3 regions of the Gemmiger qucibialis genome follow, and region 3 is predicted to be linked to each of the others. Evidence: predicted binding sites of a transcription regulator. Region 3 holds the regulator's gene; each other region holds the start of a gene.
What was found. Region 3 encodes Rex, which represses fermentation and respiration genes when NADH is low (regulators of the CRP and FNR family bind a similar motif). Its sites were predicted from a motif close to ATTGTTAANNNNTTAACAAT; they were not measured.

Region 1 (5,757 bases), on a different contig from region 3:
TTTCGATCACAGCCTCGCAGGCGGTGTCTTCCGGCTCGCCCTCAACAGTGCCAATGAACACATTGTCATAGCCCAGGGTCTGCATGGTCATCTGCATCTGGCTGTAGCTGATCTTTGCGGTGTGGGAAGTGCCGTGGCCCATGAACACAAAAGCAGTGCCATCGGCGGCAGCAGCGGCGGCGTCATCATAACCAGCGGCGGCAACAGCCTCGGTGGTGATGGCAGTGGCAACAGCTTCCTTATCAGCGTTGATTTCGGTAGCGTCAGCGCCAACTTCGCCCAGCAGGGGCTCAGCAATGGCAACGCTTTCGAACTTATCCGCGTACTCGTTCACAGCTTCGCACATTTCGTCGTACTCAGCGCCGTGCATCAGGTGAGTAGGCTGAACAACCAGGTTCTTAACGCCGTTGGCAACCGCGCGGTCCAGAGCCTGCTTCATGTTATCGATTTTCTCGCCATCGCGGGCCTGCACATGGTTGATGATGATCTGTGCGGTGAAAGCGCGGCGGACGGACCAATCCGGGTAAGCGGCCTGCAGGGCATCCTCGATGCCCTTGATATCTGCCACGCGGCTGCTGTTGAAGGAGGTGCCAAAGCTGACGACCAGCAGTTCGTTTTCGCCGATCTCATCCCCATTGCGGGAATCGTCCAGGTTGGCATCGCCGGTATTGCGGCCAAAGTAGTCGGGGTCAGCGTTCTCGCCTTCCACCAGCTCTTTCTGGGTATCGGTCAGGGTGTCCCATGCCTGCTTGGCAGCTTCGCACTGGGCGTCGGTGTCATCGGTGCGCTCCTGCACATAGATGGCATCGATCAAGTCTGCACATTTCTTTGCGGCCACTTCGTCTGCATCTCCCTCGTCTGCGCTTTCAGCGGGTGTTTCGGTGCTTACAGCCTCGCTTTCGGCGGGGGCACTGCTGGCAGCCATGCTGTCAGATGCCGCACCACAGCCAGCCAGCAGGGCGGCGGCCAGAGCCAGTGCGGTCAGCACGGCAGCGGGCTTTTTCAGGTTGTTGTGTTTCATGTGTTTTGCTTCCTTTCTCCTATGGCAAATCTATTTGCTGAAAAACAGGTACAGGAAACAAAACCCAAGCGCAGCAGCTTTGCAGACAAAACTGCCACAAAAAAACGAGGGTCTTTCTGTGTGCAGAACGGCAACGCAAAAAGACCCCCGGATTTTCCATGAGCTTTTCAGGTACAACCAATTCCTCGTGATCTGGAGCAATGCTCCCGTACCAACAGCGGGCAGGTTTCCTGGCTGAAAGCTCAACGCCTGCCGCCGCCTTCCCAAGCAATGCTCAGTGACCGGTGCAAATGCACCCTGGCGGCAGGCTCCCTTATCACAGTGACGAGATCGTGCGGGATTTGCACCCGCTTCCCTTTTACCCTTTCCAGAGCGCCGGAAGGCTCAGCCGCCCGGCAAACAATGAAAGGCACCTGCTGTTTTATATTCAGTTTCTGACTCATTGTAGCACATTGCATCCAAAAGCGCAAGGTGCTGTTTGTATGTTCTGCCGAATTTTTTCGGCCTTCCTAGGCGTCCTTACAGCCGCCGGTGCAAAATCTCACACAAGCGTTTCATATCCAGCGGCTTGGCGGCATGCTCGTTCATACCGGCGGTTTTGGCCGGCTGCACATCCTTGGCAAAGGCGTTGGCCGTCATGGCAACAATGGGCTCCTGCGCGGCGTCGGCTTTGGGCAAAGAACGGATGGCCGCGGGGCGCGTTTTTGTATTTTGTCGGTTTACAACTTTAAATCGCTTGCAGTTGGCATGACAGTGTGGTAAGCTAATATGGATTTAATATGGTAGTGGTTATCTATGCTGCCGTGCGGGCCGCTGCCTTTTCCCACGCGGCAGCACAAATAAAAATGGGAGAAAACAATTTAAGTTTATGAAGAATCGTGAACGGCTCGGAAGCCGGCTTGGCTTCATCATGCTGTCAGCCGGCTGCGCCATTGGCTGCGGCAATGTGTGGAAATTTCCCTGGATGTGCGGCCAGAACGGCGGCGGCAGTTTTATGCTGCTGTACATTATTTGTCTGGTCGTGCTGGGTCTGCCCGCCATGACGATGGAATTTTCCGTTGGGCGTGCAGCGCAGGCCAGCCCTATCCGCATGTACCAGAAGTTGGAAAAGCCCGGCTGCAAGTGGGGCATTTTCGGCATTGCCAGCCTGATTGGCAACATTGCCCTGATGGCATTTTACACCGTGGTGACCGGGTGGATCATCTATTATTTCATCAAGTTCCTTACCGGCCAAAACGCAGATTTCGGATTTACCCAGATGATTACGAACCCCACGGTGAATGTGGTGTTTTTGCTGGTGACTGTTGTGGTAGCATTTGCCATTTTAAGCTTTAACCTGCAGGGCGGGCTGGAGCGCATTACCAAATATATGATGCTGGCCCTGTTGGTGCTGATGCTGGTGCTGGCGGTGCACAGCCTGCCCCTGCCGGGCGCGGCAGAAGGCTTGAAATTTTACCTGGTGCCGGATTTTGGAAAGATCGATGGCAGCGTTGTGGTGGGCGCCATGAACCAGGCGTTCTTTACCCTTTCCGTTGGCATGGGCGGCATGGCGATTTTTGGCAGCTACATTGAAAAAGAACACTCCCTGATGGGGGAATCCGTCCACATTATTGTGCTGGATACTTTGGTTGCGGTGCTGGCCGGCATCATCATGTTCCCCGCCTGCTTTACCTATGGGCTGGAAGTGAACGCCGGGCCCAGCCTGCTGTTTGATACCATGGCTACCGTGTTCAACAACATGACCGGGGGCCGCTGGTGGGGCACGCTATTCTTTTTGTTCATGGTGTTTGCCGCACTTTCCACCGTGTTGGGCGTGTGCGAAAACATCCTTGCCATGGTGCGGGAGCTGACCGGGTTAAGCCGCCCCAAGGGCGCTTTGCTGTGTGGCGTGGGCATCTTTCTGTTGGCGCTGACCACCGCGCTGGGCTACAGTGTACTGCATTTCCAGCCGTTTGCCGCGGGCACGGCCTGGCTGGATCTGTGGGATTTCATTGTTTCCAATAACATTTTGCCGCTGGGTTCACTGGTATTGGCGCTGTTCTGCTGCAACTCTTTCGGTTGGGGGTGGGACGCTTTTGTTCAGGAGGCCAACACCGGCAAAGGCTTAAAAGTGCAGCCCTGGATGAAGCCGATCTTCCGCTTTGTGGTGCCCGCCGCCATTGCGTTCATTTATATTTACGGCATGGCAACTTTTGCATGGAATTGATCCCCCCGCTTTTTATAAAACCTTAGGCAACACCGCACAATTCCCGCCTTACGGCTTAAGCACCGCTCCGACGGCTGCGGCACGGCATCTGCGTTGCCAAAATGCTCGATAATGTCGGGTTGCGGTACCCGCATCGTGCTTCGGGGGCAAAAGCCCCTCGCACTCTGCGACCGCTGCCCCTGCTTCGGTTCGCTGTTTCCGCCACTGGCGGCGCTCACCTTTGCAGCATCCAGTATTATCTGCGCTTTTGGCTTAGCAGCTGCCGCACCTCGCTCGCCGTATCGGCACTTAGAATTATGCGGTATTGCCCTTATCTTTCCCTGCAGGCAGTGTGGCGGCGTTCCGTCATTCTGCCTGCTTCTTTTTGCCCAATTTGGCGGGAATACCAAAATCTTCGTTTAACATTGCGCTTTCGCCACCCGGATGTTAAACTGTTAACAAGAGTATACCGCGATAAACACATGTAAGGAGCACCCCCATGGACAACGTGAAAATTCTGGAAGTAAAACAGAGCATTTTTGCTTCCAATGATGAACAGGCCGCCCAGCTGCGGCAGAGCCTGAAAGAGAAAAAGATCTTTCTGCTGAATTTGATGAGCGCACCGGGCAGCGGCAAAACCACCACCCTGCGCAGCACCATTGCCGCGCTGAAAGATGAGCTGCGCATCGGTGTGATGGAAGCGGACATTGATTCCGATGTGGACGCCAAAGCCATTGCCGCTGCCGGGGCAAAAGCCATCCAGCTGCACACCGGCGGCATGTGCCACCTAGATGCCGAGATGACTCGCCAGGGGCTGGAGGGCCTTGGCCCCCAGGATGTGGACCTTGTGGTGCTGGAAAACGTGGGCAACTTGGTCTGCCCGGCAGAGTTTGACACCGGTGCGGTGAAAAACGCGATGATCCTATCCGTGCCCGAAGGGGACGATAAGCCATTGAAGTACCCCCTGATGTTTCAGGTGTGCGACGTGGTTCTTATCAACAAAATTGACGTTTTGCCGTATTTTGATTTCGATATGGACAAATGCCGGGAATATATCGCCATGCGCAACCCCAACGCAAAGGTCATCCCCATCTGCGCCAAAACCGGCGAGGGCATTGCCGAATGGACCGATTGGCTGCGGGAGCAGGTGAAAGCGTGGCAGGCATAAGGGCACAGCAAACCCGGACCGTCTGCAAAGCAATGCAAACGAAGCAGAACATGCACAGAGCAATAAAAGGAGCAAGCCATGAGCGAACCGACCGCTTTCCCACTGGACGAAAGCAAGCTGCCGTTCAAGATCCCCAAGGACACAAAGCCGCGGGAAAAAATTATGAAGCTGGGGCAGATGATCACCGACCGTGTGCCCGCCAAGCTGCGCCGCCTGACGGTGGAGGACCCCGAATATTGGGGTCTGGCCAGCATTGTGACTGACGAAATGGCCGATGTTGCCCTGAAAATGAAGGTGCGCCAGCCAATGACCCTGCCGGAACTGGAAAAAGCCACCGGCAAACCCGCCAAAGAGCTGGAGCCCCTGCTGTATCAGATGAGCTGCGTTGGCCTGTTGGAATACAACTGGGAGAACCCCCGCCGCGAAAAACAGTACATTCTGCCCATGTTTGTGCCCGGCAGCGCCGAGTTCTTTAACATGAACAAACAGCAGATTGCCGACCACCCCGAAGTGACCGCCTTTTTTGAGCGGATGACCTTTTTGCCGCTGGAACACATTACCGCCATGGTGCCCCCAGGCGGCGCAGGCATTGGCATGCACGTGATCCCGGTCGAAAAAGCCATCGAGACCGAAAACCACTCGCTGGATATCGAACACATCTCCCACTGGCTGAAAAAATACCAGGGCAAGTATGCCGCCGGCCCCTGTTCCTGCCGTATGTCCCGCGCCGCCATGGGCGAAGGCTGCGGCGATGACCCGGATGACTGGTGCATCGGCGTGGGCGATATGGCGGACTATCTGGTGGAAACCAACAAGGGCCATTATGTGACCTATGACGAAGTGATGCGGATCTTGCAGAAAGCCGAGGACAACGGCTTTGTGCACCAGATCACCAACATTGACGGCGAGAACAAGATTTTTGCCATCTGCAACTGCAATGTCAACGTCTGCAACGCCCTGCGCACCAGCCAGCTGTTCAACACCCCCAACATGAGCCGCTCGGCTTACGTTGCCAAAGTGGAACCGCAAAACTGCGTTGCCTGTGGCCGCTGCGTGGAGTTCTGCCCCGCCGGTGCCGTTAAGCTGGGCCAGAAGCTGTGCACCAAAAACGGCCCGGTGCAGTACCCCAAGCAGGAACTGCCCGACACTGTAAAGTGGGGCCCCGAAAAATGGGCGGTGGACTACCGCGATAAAAACCGCATCAACTGCTATGATACCGGCACCGCCCCCTGCAAAACCGCCTGCCCCGCCCACATTGCGGTGCAGGGCTACCTGAAAATGGCCGCGCAGGGCCGCTACCGCGATGCACTGGCGCTGATCAAAAAGGAGAACCCCTTCCCCGCCGTGTGCGGGCGCATCTGCAACCGCCGGTGCGAGGATGCC
Region 2 (5,757 bases), on a different contig from region 3:
GCCCTTGGCAACCAGCTTTGCATAGCCAGCTGCGATCTTATCCTTGCCTTTATCGGCCCATTCCTGCTTGATATCACACAGGGCAACAGTGAAGCCCTCAGTCTGTGCAAATGCCTTAGCAATACCCTGGCCCATAGTGCCAGCGCCAATAACGCCAACTTTCATAGTTGTGCCTCCTGTTAAAAATAATAATGAATAGAGAAAAAGGAAGAATGAAGGTGTGCCGCAAGCGGCACGATTTTAATAAGGAACTTTGGTGCAGCCACAGCGCCCGCCCTTTTTGAACAGCGCGCAGCGCTGTGATCCACCACCATTATTCATTATTCTTTATTCATTTTTCTTTCAAAATCAGTTGTTGGTAAACACTGCCTTGGGTTTCGGCTTTTCACGGCTCAGGAAGCACTGCATGCCTTCCACCTGGTCGTGGGTTTCGAAGCAATCGCCAAACAGTTTTTCTTCAACCGCAACAGCCTCGTTGATGGGCTTGGAGATGCCCTCGTTGATGGCCTTCTTGCAGTGGCGGACTGCGATGGGAGCATTCTTGGCAATCTTATTTGCCAGCTTCATCACATTCTCCATCAATTCAGCCTGCGGGTAAACAGCGTTGACCAGGCCGATACGCAGGGCTTCGTCTGCCTTGATGTTCAGGGCAGAGTAAACCAGCTGCTTTGCCATGCCCATGCCAACCAGGCGGGCCAGACGCTGGGTGCCGCCGAAGCCAGGGGTGATGCCCAGGCCAACTTCGGGCTGGCCGAAGACGGCGTTATCGGAGCAGATGCGGATATCGCAGCTCATGGCCAGCTCATTGCCGCCGCCAAGGGCAAAGCCGTTGACAGCTGCGATAACGGGCAGCGGGAAGCTTTCGATCTCCAGGAACACATCATTGCCCAGCTTACCGAAGGCCTCGCCTTCTGCCTTGGTCATGGTGGACATGGAGCCGATATCAGCACCGGCAACAAAGCTCTTGTCGCCTGCACCGGTCAGAACAACGCAGCGCACGGTGTTCTGGTCGATGGCTTCAAAAGCGGCCTTCAGGTCAGCCAGAACTTCGGGATTCAGTGCATTCAGGGCTTTGGGACGGTCAATGGTGACGATCGCAACAGCGCCCTGAATTTCAGTCGTAACAAAGGACATTGTCAATTCCTCCGTAAATTACATTTCCACGATGGTGGCGCAGCCCATGCCGCCGCCGATGCACAGGGTAGCCAGGCCCTTGTGTGCGCCGCGATGCTTCATGGCGTACAGCAGAGTGACAAGGATACGAGCGCCGGAAGCGCCAACGGGATGGCCCAGAGCAATGGCGCCGCCGTTGACGTTCAGCTTTGCCTGGTCAAAGTGCAGAGCCTGGCCGACTGCAACAGACTGTGCAGCGAATGCTTCGTTGGCTTCGATGAGGTCCATATCATCAACAGTCAGGCCGGTCTTTGCCATAACCTTCTTGGTTGCGGCGATGGGGCCCAGACCCATGACTTCCGGCTCAACACCAGCCAGTGCACCGGCAACCCAGGTAGCCAGAGGCTCAACACCCAGCTCCTTGGCCTTTTCTTCGCTCATGATAACCAGAGCAGCTGCGCCATCGTTGATGGCGGAGGAGTTTGCAGCGGTAACGATACCATCCTTCTTGAAGCAGGGCTTCAGCTTGCCCAGAACTTCCATGGAGCTCATGCGGGGGCCTTCATCGGTATCAAACACGGTGTCACCCTTCTTGCCCTTGATGACAACGGGAACGATCTCATCCTTGAAAGCGCCATCAGCGATAGCCTTGGCTGCCTTCTCCTGAGAATGGTAAGAGAACTCATCCAGCATCTCACGGGTGATGGGGCTGTAGCCGTACTTCTTCTGGTAGGTTTCGTTGGTGCAGACATTCTCGGCGGTCATGCCCATGTGCATGTTGCAGCCGGTTGCATCCCACAGAGCATCGTTGACCATGGTGTCCACCAGCTCGCTCTTGCCCATGGGGTAGCCCATGCGGTAGCCGTAACGGCCCTTCATCATAGCGAACGGAGCCATATCCATGTTTTCCATACCACCTGCAACAACGATGTCAGCATCGCCTGCTTCGATCATCTGGGCAGCCATGTTCACACAGTTCAGGCCAGAGCCGCAGACAACGTTGACGGTGACAGCGGGGGTCTCGATGGGCAGGCCGGCTTTCAGAGAAGCCTGGCGTGCAACGTTCTGGCCCAGACCAGCCTGGATAACACAGCCCATGTAAACGTGGTCAACCTGCTCCGGCTTGACATTGGCGCGGTTCAGGGCTTCCTTGATGACAATGGAGCCCAGCTCTACAGCAGGAACATTGGCCAGGGTGCCGCCGAACTTGCCGATAGCAGTACGGCATGCGGATGCGATAACGATTTTCTTCATAAGAAACAGCCTCCTAAAAATATGAATCTTATTTAGACGGTTGGGAATCCTTTGTATCTTTACAGGCCTTAGCGACCCGACAAAGCACGTTTTCGGGGGGTCAAACTTTACCCTCACGGATTTTTTTCTTCAGGGCAGCTTCCACATTGGGGGTAACGAACTTGGAAACATCGTGGTTGTAATGGGCAGCCTCCCGCACAATGGTGGAGGAAAGGTAGCTCCATTTCAGGGACGTTGACAGAAACACGGTTTCGATCCCCGGGTAGAGCGCGTGATTGGTGTGCGCCAGCTGGATCTCGTTTTCAAAATCCGTTACGGCGCGCAGCCCCCGCACCATTACGGTGGCGTGCTGCTGTTGGGCAAAGTTGACTGTCAGGCCGTCAAAGCTCATCACCTTGACATTGGGGATATCCTTGCAGCATTCCCGCAGCATCTCTTCCCTTTCCTTCACGGTAAACAACGGGGTTTTGGCGCTGTTGTTTAGCACGGCAACGATCAGGGTATCAAACATGCGGGAACTGCGTTTGATAATATCCAGGTGGCCGCGTGTAACGGGGTCAAAGCTGCCGGGATACATTGCAATGGGCATAATCTTTAGTTCCTCTGCAGTGCCAAAGCTGTTAAAAATCTAACAGTCCTGGACGGAAATAAAAGCACCATGCGCGCCGCGCGTTTAATGGGCGGGCCTTAACCCCCGCCGCAGACCGTACCGCCTGCCTGGTGCTGCAAGTGAACTCCGGCTCCTATTTCAGGGATCCGTTTGGCTCACACTTATAGTTTTACACTTTTGTTAAGCTTTTGTCAATGGCTTATCTGTTAAAAATCCGACAAAAGTTTCTGGGCTGTTTCAGTGGAATGTACAAAATCCACCCGATTTGCACGTTTTGGGGGCAAAAAATGAACTTTATTGGTTGACAAGCGTCAATATAATGTTAAAATAATATCAATGGTTGTGGTGCTGTGCCGCCATTCTTCCGGCGGGGCTCCCCCGCTGCGGGCAGCGCGCCACGCCACCGGGCGGCTGATTTTCAGGCATCCGCACTGTGCGTACCGCCAGAGCAGCGTACCGCCCCATAAACATTATATAAATAGGTAAGCAAATCCGCAAAGATTACATAAGCAGTTTTTGCGGAATGAACAAAGGAGCTGTTTGTAGAAATGGATTTTAACACTGTTTATGCACAGAAACTGACAACGGCCGACCGCGTTGCCGCTTTGGTCAAGGATGACGATTGGGTCGATTACGGCTGGGCCATCGGCACCCCTGTCAGCTTTGACGCTGCTTTGGCCAAGCGCCTGCCGGAGCTGCACGGGATTAAATTCCGCGGCGGCATCCTGTGCCATGTGCCGGAAATTTTCAAGATCGAAAATCAGGCAGAGCACTTCTGCTGGAACAGCTGGCATATGGGCGGCATTGAGCGCAAGGCCGTTGCCGCCGGTTACGCTTACTATTCTCCCCTGCGCTACTCCGAGCTGCCGCGCTACTACCGCGAAAGCCCCGACCCGCTGAACATTGCGGTGTTTGTGGTTGCCCCCATGGATAGCCACGGCTACTTCAACCTCGGCCCCTGCGCCAGCCATCTGGCCGATGCTGCCCGCAAGGCCGACAAGGTGTTTGTGGAAGTGAACAAGAACATGCCGGTCTGCCTGGGCGGCTACGACAACTGCCTGCACATTTCCCAGGTTGACGGCATTATCGAGGGTGACAACCCGCCGATCGACCAGCTGGGCGGCGGCGGTGCCCCCACCGAAGTTGACCAGGCTGTTGCCCGCCTGGTGGTGGACCGCATCCCCAACGGCGCCTGCCTGCAGCTTGGCATCGGCGGCATGCCCAACGCCATCGGCGCCATGATTGCCGAGAGCGACCTGAAAGATTTGGGCGTACATACCGAGATGTATGTGGACTCTTTTGTAGATATGGCAAAGGCTGGCCGCATTACCGGCCGCTGTAAGAACATTGACAACGGCCGCCAGGTCTATGCGTTCGGTGCCGGCACCCAAAAGATGTACGACTACCTGGATAACAATCCGGAGTGTATGTCTGTACCCGTTGATTACACCAACGATGTGCGGGTGATCAGCAGCCTGGATAACTTTATCTCCATCAACAACGCCATTGACGTTGACCTGTATGGCCAGGTGAACGCCGAAAGCAGCGGCACCCGTGCCATTTCCGGTGCAGGCGGCCAGCTGGACTTTGTGCTGGGTGCCTATCTTTCCAAGGGTGGCAAGAGCTTCATCTGCCTGTCCTCCACCTTCTTTAACAAAAAGACCGGCCAAAACGAAAGCCGCATCCGTCCCACGCTGCACCCCGGCAGTGTTGTGACCGATACCCGCGCCAACACCGATTATCTGGTGACCGAGTACGGCGTTGCCCGCCTGAAGGGCCTGACCGCCTGGGAGCGTGCCGAAGCCCTGATCAACATTGCCCACCCAGATTTCCGTGAGCAGCTGATTGCCGACGCCGAAAAGATGGGCCTGTGGCGCAAGAGCAGCAAGCGCTGATCCGTTGTTTTTTATTCTGTTCTTGACGGCCTTGAAGCGGGCAACGTTGGTTGCAAACTTCTTGTCATCATCCCCACGGGTGCGGTTAGTGTTGACAGAACGGGCGGCGGTAACGATAGCAGTAGAAGTGAACGTAAGATACTTCCTTTCTTGCCTTTCGGCGATAAAATATTGACAGAGTGGTAAGCTCTGTGGTACAATACAAAGAAGAGGATGGGGTGCCGCCGCGTGAACAGTGACGCTCCGCTTGCCTAGGAACTAATCGGCTTCTTCCGCTTCCAATTCCCAGCATTCTGTGTCACTAACGAACGCAGAAACACCGGAATTGGCTCGGATATGTACTCTGAATCTGTCCACATTGGCAACCCCCCTTTTTCTGCCGCCTGGGTATAGCACGGGCGGCTTTTTTCTACCCTTTTGTATCCGCCAAAAATTGGCTTGACAAACTGTGTGCCGGTGTGATACAGTAACAATAACGCAGGGCCGCTGACTGACGGAATCTGGTGGGCATGACCACCGGGGAAGCGGGCTATTCCCTGCATTAAGCCGACCGTCTGGGCTGCATACACTGATGTATAGTGTACGCAGCCCTTTATTTTTTGTAAACGGAGGAATGCCACATGCTGAGCGACATTGTAATTGCACAGGCAGCCAAAATGCTGCCCATTGCCAAAGTAGCTGAAAAACTGGGCCTTACGGACGAGGACCTGATTCCTTATGGCCGTTACAAAGCCAAGATCAACCACAAGCTGATCCACAGTGACCGCCCAGACGGCAAGCTGATCCTGATGACCGCCATCAGCCCCACCCCTGCTGGCGAGGGCAAAACCACCACCAGTGTTGGCCTGGCGGACGCCCTGAACGCCATGGGTAAAAAGACGATGC
Region 3 (5,757 bases):
CTGCAGGGAATTAGCCACAGTGCAGGCATCCAGAGCGCTAGAGGGGAACTGGGTCAGATCCAGCACATCGGAGTAATCGTTCAGGTTAACGAAGCTCTGACCCTTGCCGGAGTACTGGAACAGCCAGTTCCAGTTGACCTGCATCACGTCGGCAGCGGTGCCGGCAGCCAGGGCAGTGGATTGAGCTTCCTCCCAGCCGTTCCACGGGCCGTAAGTGCACTCAACGGTGATGTTGGGGTATTTTTCAGTGAATGCCTTGCAGGCAGCCTCGTATGCAGCCTGGCGGGCATCGCCGCCCCACCAGCTGATGGTCAGGGTGATGGGATCGGTGGTGTTGACGGTGTGAGCCTCGGTAGCAGCCTCGGTAGAGGTGGAAGCGGCTTCAGAAGAAGCGGCCTCGGAAGAAGCTGCGGTGCTGTTGGCAGCGGAGCCGCCGCAGCCTGCCAGCAGGCCAGCAGCCATAACGCTGGCCATTGCAAGGGCGATTGCCTTTTTCATTGTTTTAGTCCTCCTAAAAATGTTCCTATAACGAGCGGCCTGACAACTGACCGCTTCATTCAACGCTGTTATAATAACAAATTGTGAACATCAAAAAAATATCCAAAATGGTGTGCAAATTATAAAAACAAACAAATATTGCTTTAATTAAATGGGCAAAAAATCAACCTATGTCAAAACATACGAACTAAGACAAAACAATTTGTGCATAATACTGAAACAGCTTAACCCCGCATCTAACGAAAATTACGGAAAATCTTGCATAAATTGAGGCAATTTGTGCGTATTTGTATATGTTACAAACGGTTACAACGAAATTATAGGGGAAAACGTGTAAAATGCTGAATGAATCACAGAAAACAAACGCACAAATTCGGTAACGCAAAAAATGTACGCAAACGCACTTCTTTTGCGCATTCGTGCAAAATTTGCAATGGGAAGAAATACAGTATGCTAAAAAATATTCGCGATGGCAAAATATGTGCGAAAAATGGAATGGAAATTGCTGCACATAAAACATATCTTGTATATGCAGCCTTTTGGTGCTCTGAAAATTGCGCCGCAAAGTGTTGGAAACAAAAATGGCACAAAAGCGGTGCTGCAAGGCTGGGCAGCGGCTTTTGTGCCATTTTTTACTTATTAAAAGGGCGGAACACAGATTGAAATAAAAGAATGGATCACTGGTGCGCGGGGTGGCGTTTCAGGAAAGCGCGGTATTCCCGGTACCAGCACTGGGGGCAAAGGCTCTGATACTCTACAGCGTCCACTGTGTCAATCGCAACCTGGGCGCCCTCAAACACGAACTCGCCGTTCACCTTGCGGCCGTTGCAGGTGGCTTTGCGGCCGCAGGCGCAGATGGTTTTCATCTCCTCGATGGTATGGGCCAGCTCCAGAAGGCGGGTGGAACCGGGGAAGCCGCGGTTCATAAAGTCCGCCCGCAGCCCATAGCAGATGACTGGAATGTTCAGGTCCACCGTGACCAAAAACAGCTGCTCGGCCTGCGCCGGGGTAAAGAACTGGCTTTCGTCACACAGCACACAGGCAGGGGCGCTGCCATGGGCGGCGGTATCGGCCCGGACGATATCCAGGATGTCCATGTCCGGGCTGACCAGCACATCCACCTTGTGGCTGACCCCCAGGCGGGAAACAATGTGATCGCCGCCTTTGGTGTCCACGCTGGCTTTCAGAATCAGCACCCGCATGCCGCGTTCGTTATAATTGAAAGCAACCTGCAAAAGCGCCGTGGTTTTGCCGCTGTTCATTGCGCCGTAACGGTAATATAGCTTTGCCATGTTTGGCTCCTTATTAAAATAAAGTGAAAAACAGCATGAAAATCGGGGTGTACCACAGGATCCTGCACCCATGCCGGGGCAGGCGCTGGGGTACACCCCGCCGGAAACAGTCATGTGCTGTGTGCCCGGCTTTTATTCATCATGGCTGCGCAGCCGGTAGCCAAGGCTCATCAGGCTGTCGCCCAAATGGACGTTTTCCACTGTGACCTGCGGATAAACGACCGAAAGATCATAGTGGCTGAAGTTCCAGAAGCCCTGAATACCCAGCCGAACCAGCTCGTCCGAAAGGTCCATGGCGCTCTGGCGCGGCACGCACAGCACGGCGACCACCGGCTTGTGCGCCGCACAGAAGCTTTCCAGCTCGGACAGTGGGCGGATGGTTACGCCGCTGATCTCCTTGCCCTCCAGGGCGGGGTTGATATCAAACGCGGCAATCAGCTTGTAGCCGTTGGTATCGCGGCTGATAAAGCTGGAGACCGCCGTGCCCAGGCGGCCGGCGCCGATCAGCACGGTAGGCAGCAGCTCGCCGTTGCCAAACAGCAGTTTACCAATCTCGGTAAGCAGCACATCCACCTTGTAGCCGATGCCCTGCTGGCCAAAACCGCCAAAACAGTTGAAATCCTGCCGCACCTGGCTGGCGGTGGTGCCCATCATGCGGGCCAGCTCGCTGGAAGAAATTTTATCACGCCCATCTGCCTGCAGGTTGCTCAAGTAGCGGTAATATTTGGGCAGCCGCTTGATCACGGGCAACGATGCTTTGTTTTGCATTGTTGATGACATAAAGACTAATCTCCCGTTCTCCGGGCAGGGGTAAAGGGAACACCCTGCCTCTTGTGTAATTCCGATGTAAATTCTAGTAAAAGTATAATCAATCTTGTGCCGATTGTCAATTTTTTATCTAAGTTTTTCCGCGCTTTTTTTGCTCAGTCGCGCCCCTCTGTGCATAAAAAAGCGTACCAGCGGGGCATACTGTCAGGGTATAGCCGGGTTTTGCACTGCCCGGCGCACCGATTCTGTCGGAAGGAAAGGACCCCCGCCATGCCAAACCGTACCCCAAAACAACAGCCCGCCCCCCATGCTGCCAAGGATGCCAAGGATGTGGAGCGCATGCGGCTGGAACATGACCTGATCACGGACAGCGGCATTGTGCCCGCCACCAAGGGCCGCCATGCCATTTATTGCCTGACGGTGATCGGCACCATTGAGGGCCACAGCCTGGCTCCTGATAACCAGAAAAGCACCAAGTATGAGCATGTGATCCCCCAGCTGGTGGATATTGAGGAGGACCCCGCCATTGAGGGGCTGCTGGTCATCCTGAATACCGTGGGCGGCGATGTGGAAGCCGGGCTCGCTTTGGCGGAGCTGATCTCCGGCATCAGCAAGCCCAGCGCAACGCTGGTGCTGGGCGGCGGGCATTCCATCGGTATCCCGCTGGCGGTTTCGGCCCGCAAAAGCTTTATTGTGCCCACCGCCACCATGACGGTGCATCCGGTGCGCCACTCCGGCATGGTGCTGGGGGTGCCCCAGACCCTGCGCTATTTTGAGCAGATGCAGGAGCGCATCGTCAGCTTTGTGGCGGGGCATTCCGGCATCAGCGCCAGGCGCTTTACCCAGCTGATGCACAATACCGGGGAGCTGGTGATGGATATGGGCACCGTGCTGGGCGGGGAACAGGCTGTGGAAGAGGGGCTGATCGACGCCATCGGCAACCTGGGCGATGCGCTGCGCTACCTGTATGCCGAAATCGACGCCGGGAAAACCGGATATTGAGGGGGCGCTGCCCGCCAGTGGGCGGAAAGGCTTTGATGAAAATAGAAAGAGAAAGGGGTTTTACAAGCGGGCGTTTTCATGCTACAATATACCTTATGCTATAAGGGGTAGTATGCCCCTGCCCAAAACAGCACGGCACAGCTGCCGTGGCGGATGGCAGATAAAATCACTGCGCGGAAAGTCTCTTTATGCGGGGTCGCCGGATGCTGTTTAATGGCCGCCCGCTGCCAGATAAAAGGCAAACAAACTTTCGTTCAAAACGGGGGCAGGGCCCGCCGCGCCAAAGCAAATCAACAATGGCTGCCCGCTGAACAGGGCAGCCTGAATATACGCATATTATAGTAAAGAGGTAGGGAGAGCATGGCACGTTCAAGTTCCGCCAAAAACGGAAAAAACAGTAAAAACACATACCGCGCCTCCGGCAGCAAAAGCAGTAAAAGCAGCAGCTCCGGGGCCAGACACAACAGTTCGGCCTCCGGCAGCAAAAAGCGGATGTCCAGGCTGGAACAGCGCCGCGCCCAGCAGCAAAACCTGATCCGCAGCGTGGTGCTGGCCGGGCTTGGCATTCTGGCCATTGCGCTGGTGCTGGTGCCGGGGCAGAGCTTCTGGAATGTTCTACGCAGCTGGCTGTTTGGCACCTTTGGCGTGGTTACATATTTTGTCGGCCCGTTTTTGCTGTATCTGGCCTATCTGCTGGCATCCGGTTACCATGTGGGCACTTTCATTGGCAAGGTGGTGCTGCTGGCGGTACTGCTGGCCGGTACGGCGGTCATCTTCTCGGATTTTAAGGTAGGGGATACCCCCTGGCAGACCGTCAAGATGCTGTTTGCCTGGGGGCAGCGCAAGTTCTGGACCGGCGGTGTGCTGGGCGTGCCCATCGGCGCATCGCTGCTGGCCGTCTGTGGCCGTCCCGGTGCCAATATCGTCATGATTATTGTCATCCTGATGGGGCTGATGGTGTTTTTTGCCGTTACCCCGGTGGATGTGGTGCAGTTCATCAGCTATTATATTCAGGAGTTCAAAGCCCGCCGCGCCGCCCGTGCGGAGGAAGAAACCGCTTATGATACCCAGCTGTTTGGCCATGAAGCGGAGGAAGAATCCCTTGAAAACCTGACCGGCAGCCTGCCGCCCATGGCCGGCGAGTCTCCGGCCACGCCGCAGTCTGGCACCCGCCGCCCCTTTGATGTGGCCCCCTATCTGGAACAGGAGGAAGCCGCCCGCCGCAATGCGGCCCAGGCAAACCCTGCCGACCAGGCAGCCGCCGCGGCGCAGGCCGGCCAGCCGGCGGCCCAGCCCCAGCAGGCGTATACGCAGCCCGGCACCGCAACATACCCCGATATGCAGCGTGCCCAGGCTGCGCCCCAAGGCGTGCAGCACACCCAAAGCTTTGCCCCGCCCGCCCAGCGTTCGGACTTTGATGTGGACCTGGGGCCGGATGCTTCCCAGCGCGCTTTGCAGAACGCCGTGCAGCATGACCCGCTGCAGAAAATTGAGATCGGCCCCGGCGGCACCTTTGGCCTTGACCCGCTGGAGCAGTTGAATCATCGCAAGTACCCCGCGCCCCAGCCGGAACCCCAGCCCCAGCCGCAGGAAGAAAGCTTTGAGCTGCACCTGGAACCGGAAGCCCAGCAGGCTGAGGAAGCCCCGGTGGAGGAAGACAGCCTGAATGACCTGATCCAGCGCGCCGTGACCGGGCGGGATACCCCCGTGGCCGGTGCCGATGTGGGCCTGCCCGATGAGGATGAAGCGGAAAGTTTTGAAACCCCGCTGACCCCGGAACCGGATGATAACGCACCTGCTGCCTCGGTGGAAGATTTTTCCACCCCGCTGGAGCCGGTAGAGGAATTGCCGGAACCGGATGACGTTGGCAGCAGCGAAAGCGCGGATAATTTTGAAACACCGCTGGTGCCGGAACCCACCCAGCCAGCGCCTGCCCCTGTTACAGCCATCCCCACATTGGGCGGCAGCTTTGACCAGGGCGGTTTCGATGCAGCCAAGGCTGCCTGGAACGCCGGAATTCCGGTATCGGATCTGCTCACCGGGCGGGTCAGCGTGCAGGCCCCGGCACCGCAGCCCACGGCCCAGCCTGCCGCCGCTGCGCCTAAAGTATACAGCGTAACGGATGAACGCCGCCCCGGCAGCCCCAACCGGCTGCGGGTATCTTCCAGCATGGGCAATTCGGCTTCGGCTCCCATTT

Region 1: the regulator Rex is predicted to act here: its motif matches at 3,650-3,669, upstream of hypB (hydrogenase nickel incorporation protein HypB).
Region 2: the regulator Rex is predicted to act here: its motif matches at 3,154-3,173, upstream of coaD (pantetheine-phosphate adenylyltransferase).

The regions. Positions count from the first base shown of each region.
Region 1 is NZ_JAQFEN010000004.1:156,725-162,481, forward strand. Features, by position in the region: gene PG062_RS08665 (sirohydrochlorin cobaltochelatase) at 1-1,021, opposite strand, end outside; cobalamin riboswitch at 1,236-1,440, opposite strand; gene PG062_RS08670 (response regulator) at 1,541-1,699, opposite strand; gene PG062_RS08675 (sodium-dependent transporter) at 1,890-3,227, shown strand; gene hypB (hydrogenase nickel incorporation protein HypB) at 3,706-4,374, shown strand; gene PG062_RS08685 (FAD-dependent oxidoreductase) at 4,453-5,757, shown strand, end outside.
Region 2 is NZ_JAQFEN010000002.1:420,738-426,494, reverse strand. Features, by position in the region: gene PG062_RS05775 (3-hydroxyacyl-CoA dehydrogenase family protein) at 1-165, opposite strand, end outside; gene PG062_RS05770 (enoyl-CoA hydratase-related protein) at 349-1,134, opposite strand; gene PG062_RS05765 (thiolase family protein) at 1,153-2,367, opposite strand; gene coaD (pantetheine-phosphate adenylyltransferase) at 2,468-2,956, opposite strand; gene PG062_RS05755 (butyryl-CoA:acetate CoA-transferase) at 3,526-4,872, shown strand; ZMP/ZTP riboswitch at 5,349-5,439, shown strand; gene PG062_RS05750 (formate--tetrahydrofolate ligase) at 5,493-5,757, shown strand, end outside.
Region 3 is NZ_JAQFEN010000001.1:138,181-143,937, reverse strand. Features, by position in the region: gene PG062_RS00695 (ABC transporter substrate-binding protein) at 1-498, opposite strand, end outside; gene PG062_RS00690 (hypothetical protein) at 968-1,141, shown strand; gene PG062_RS00685 (thymidine kinase) at 1,176-1,790, opposite strand; gene PG062_RS00680 (redox-sensing transcriptional repressor Rex) at 1,923-2,570, opposite strand; gene PG062_RS00675 (ClpP family protease) at 2,829-3,560, shown strand; gene PG062_RS00670 (FtsK/SpoIIIE family DNA translocase) at 4,053-5,757, shown strand, end outside.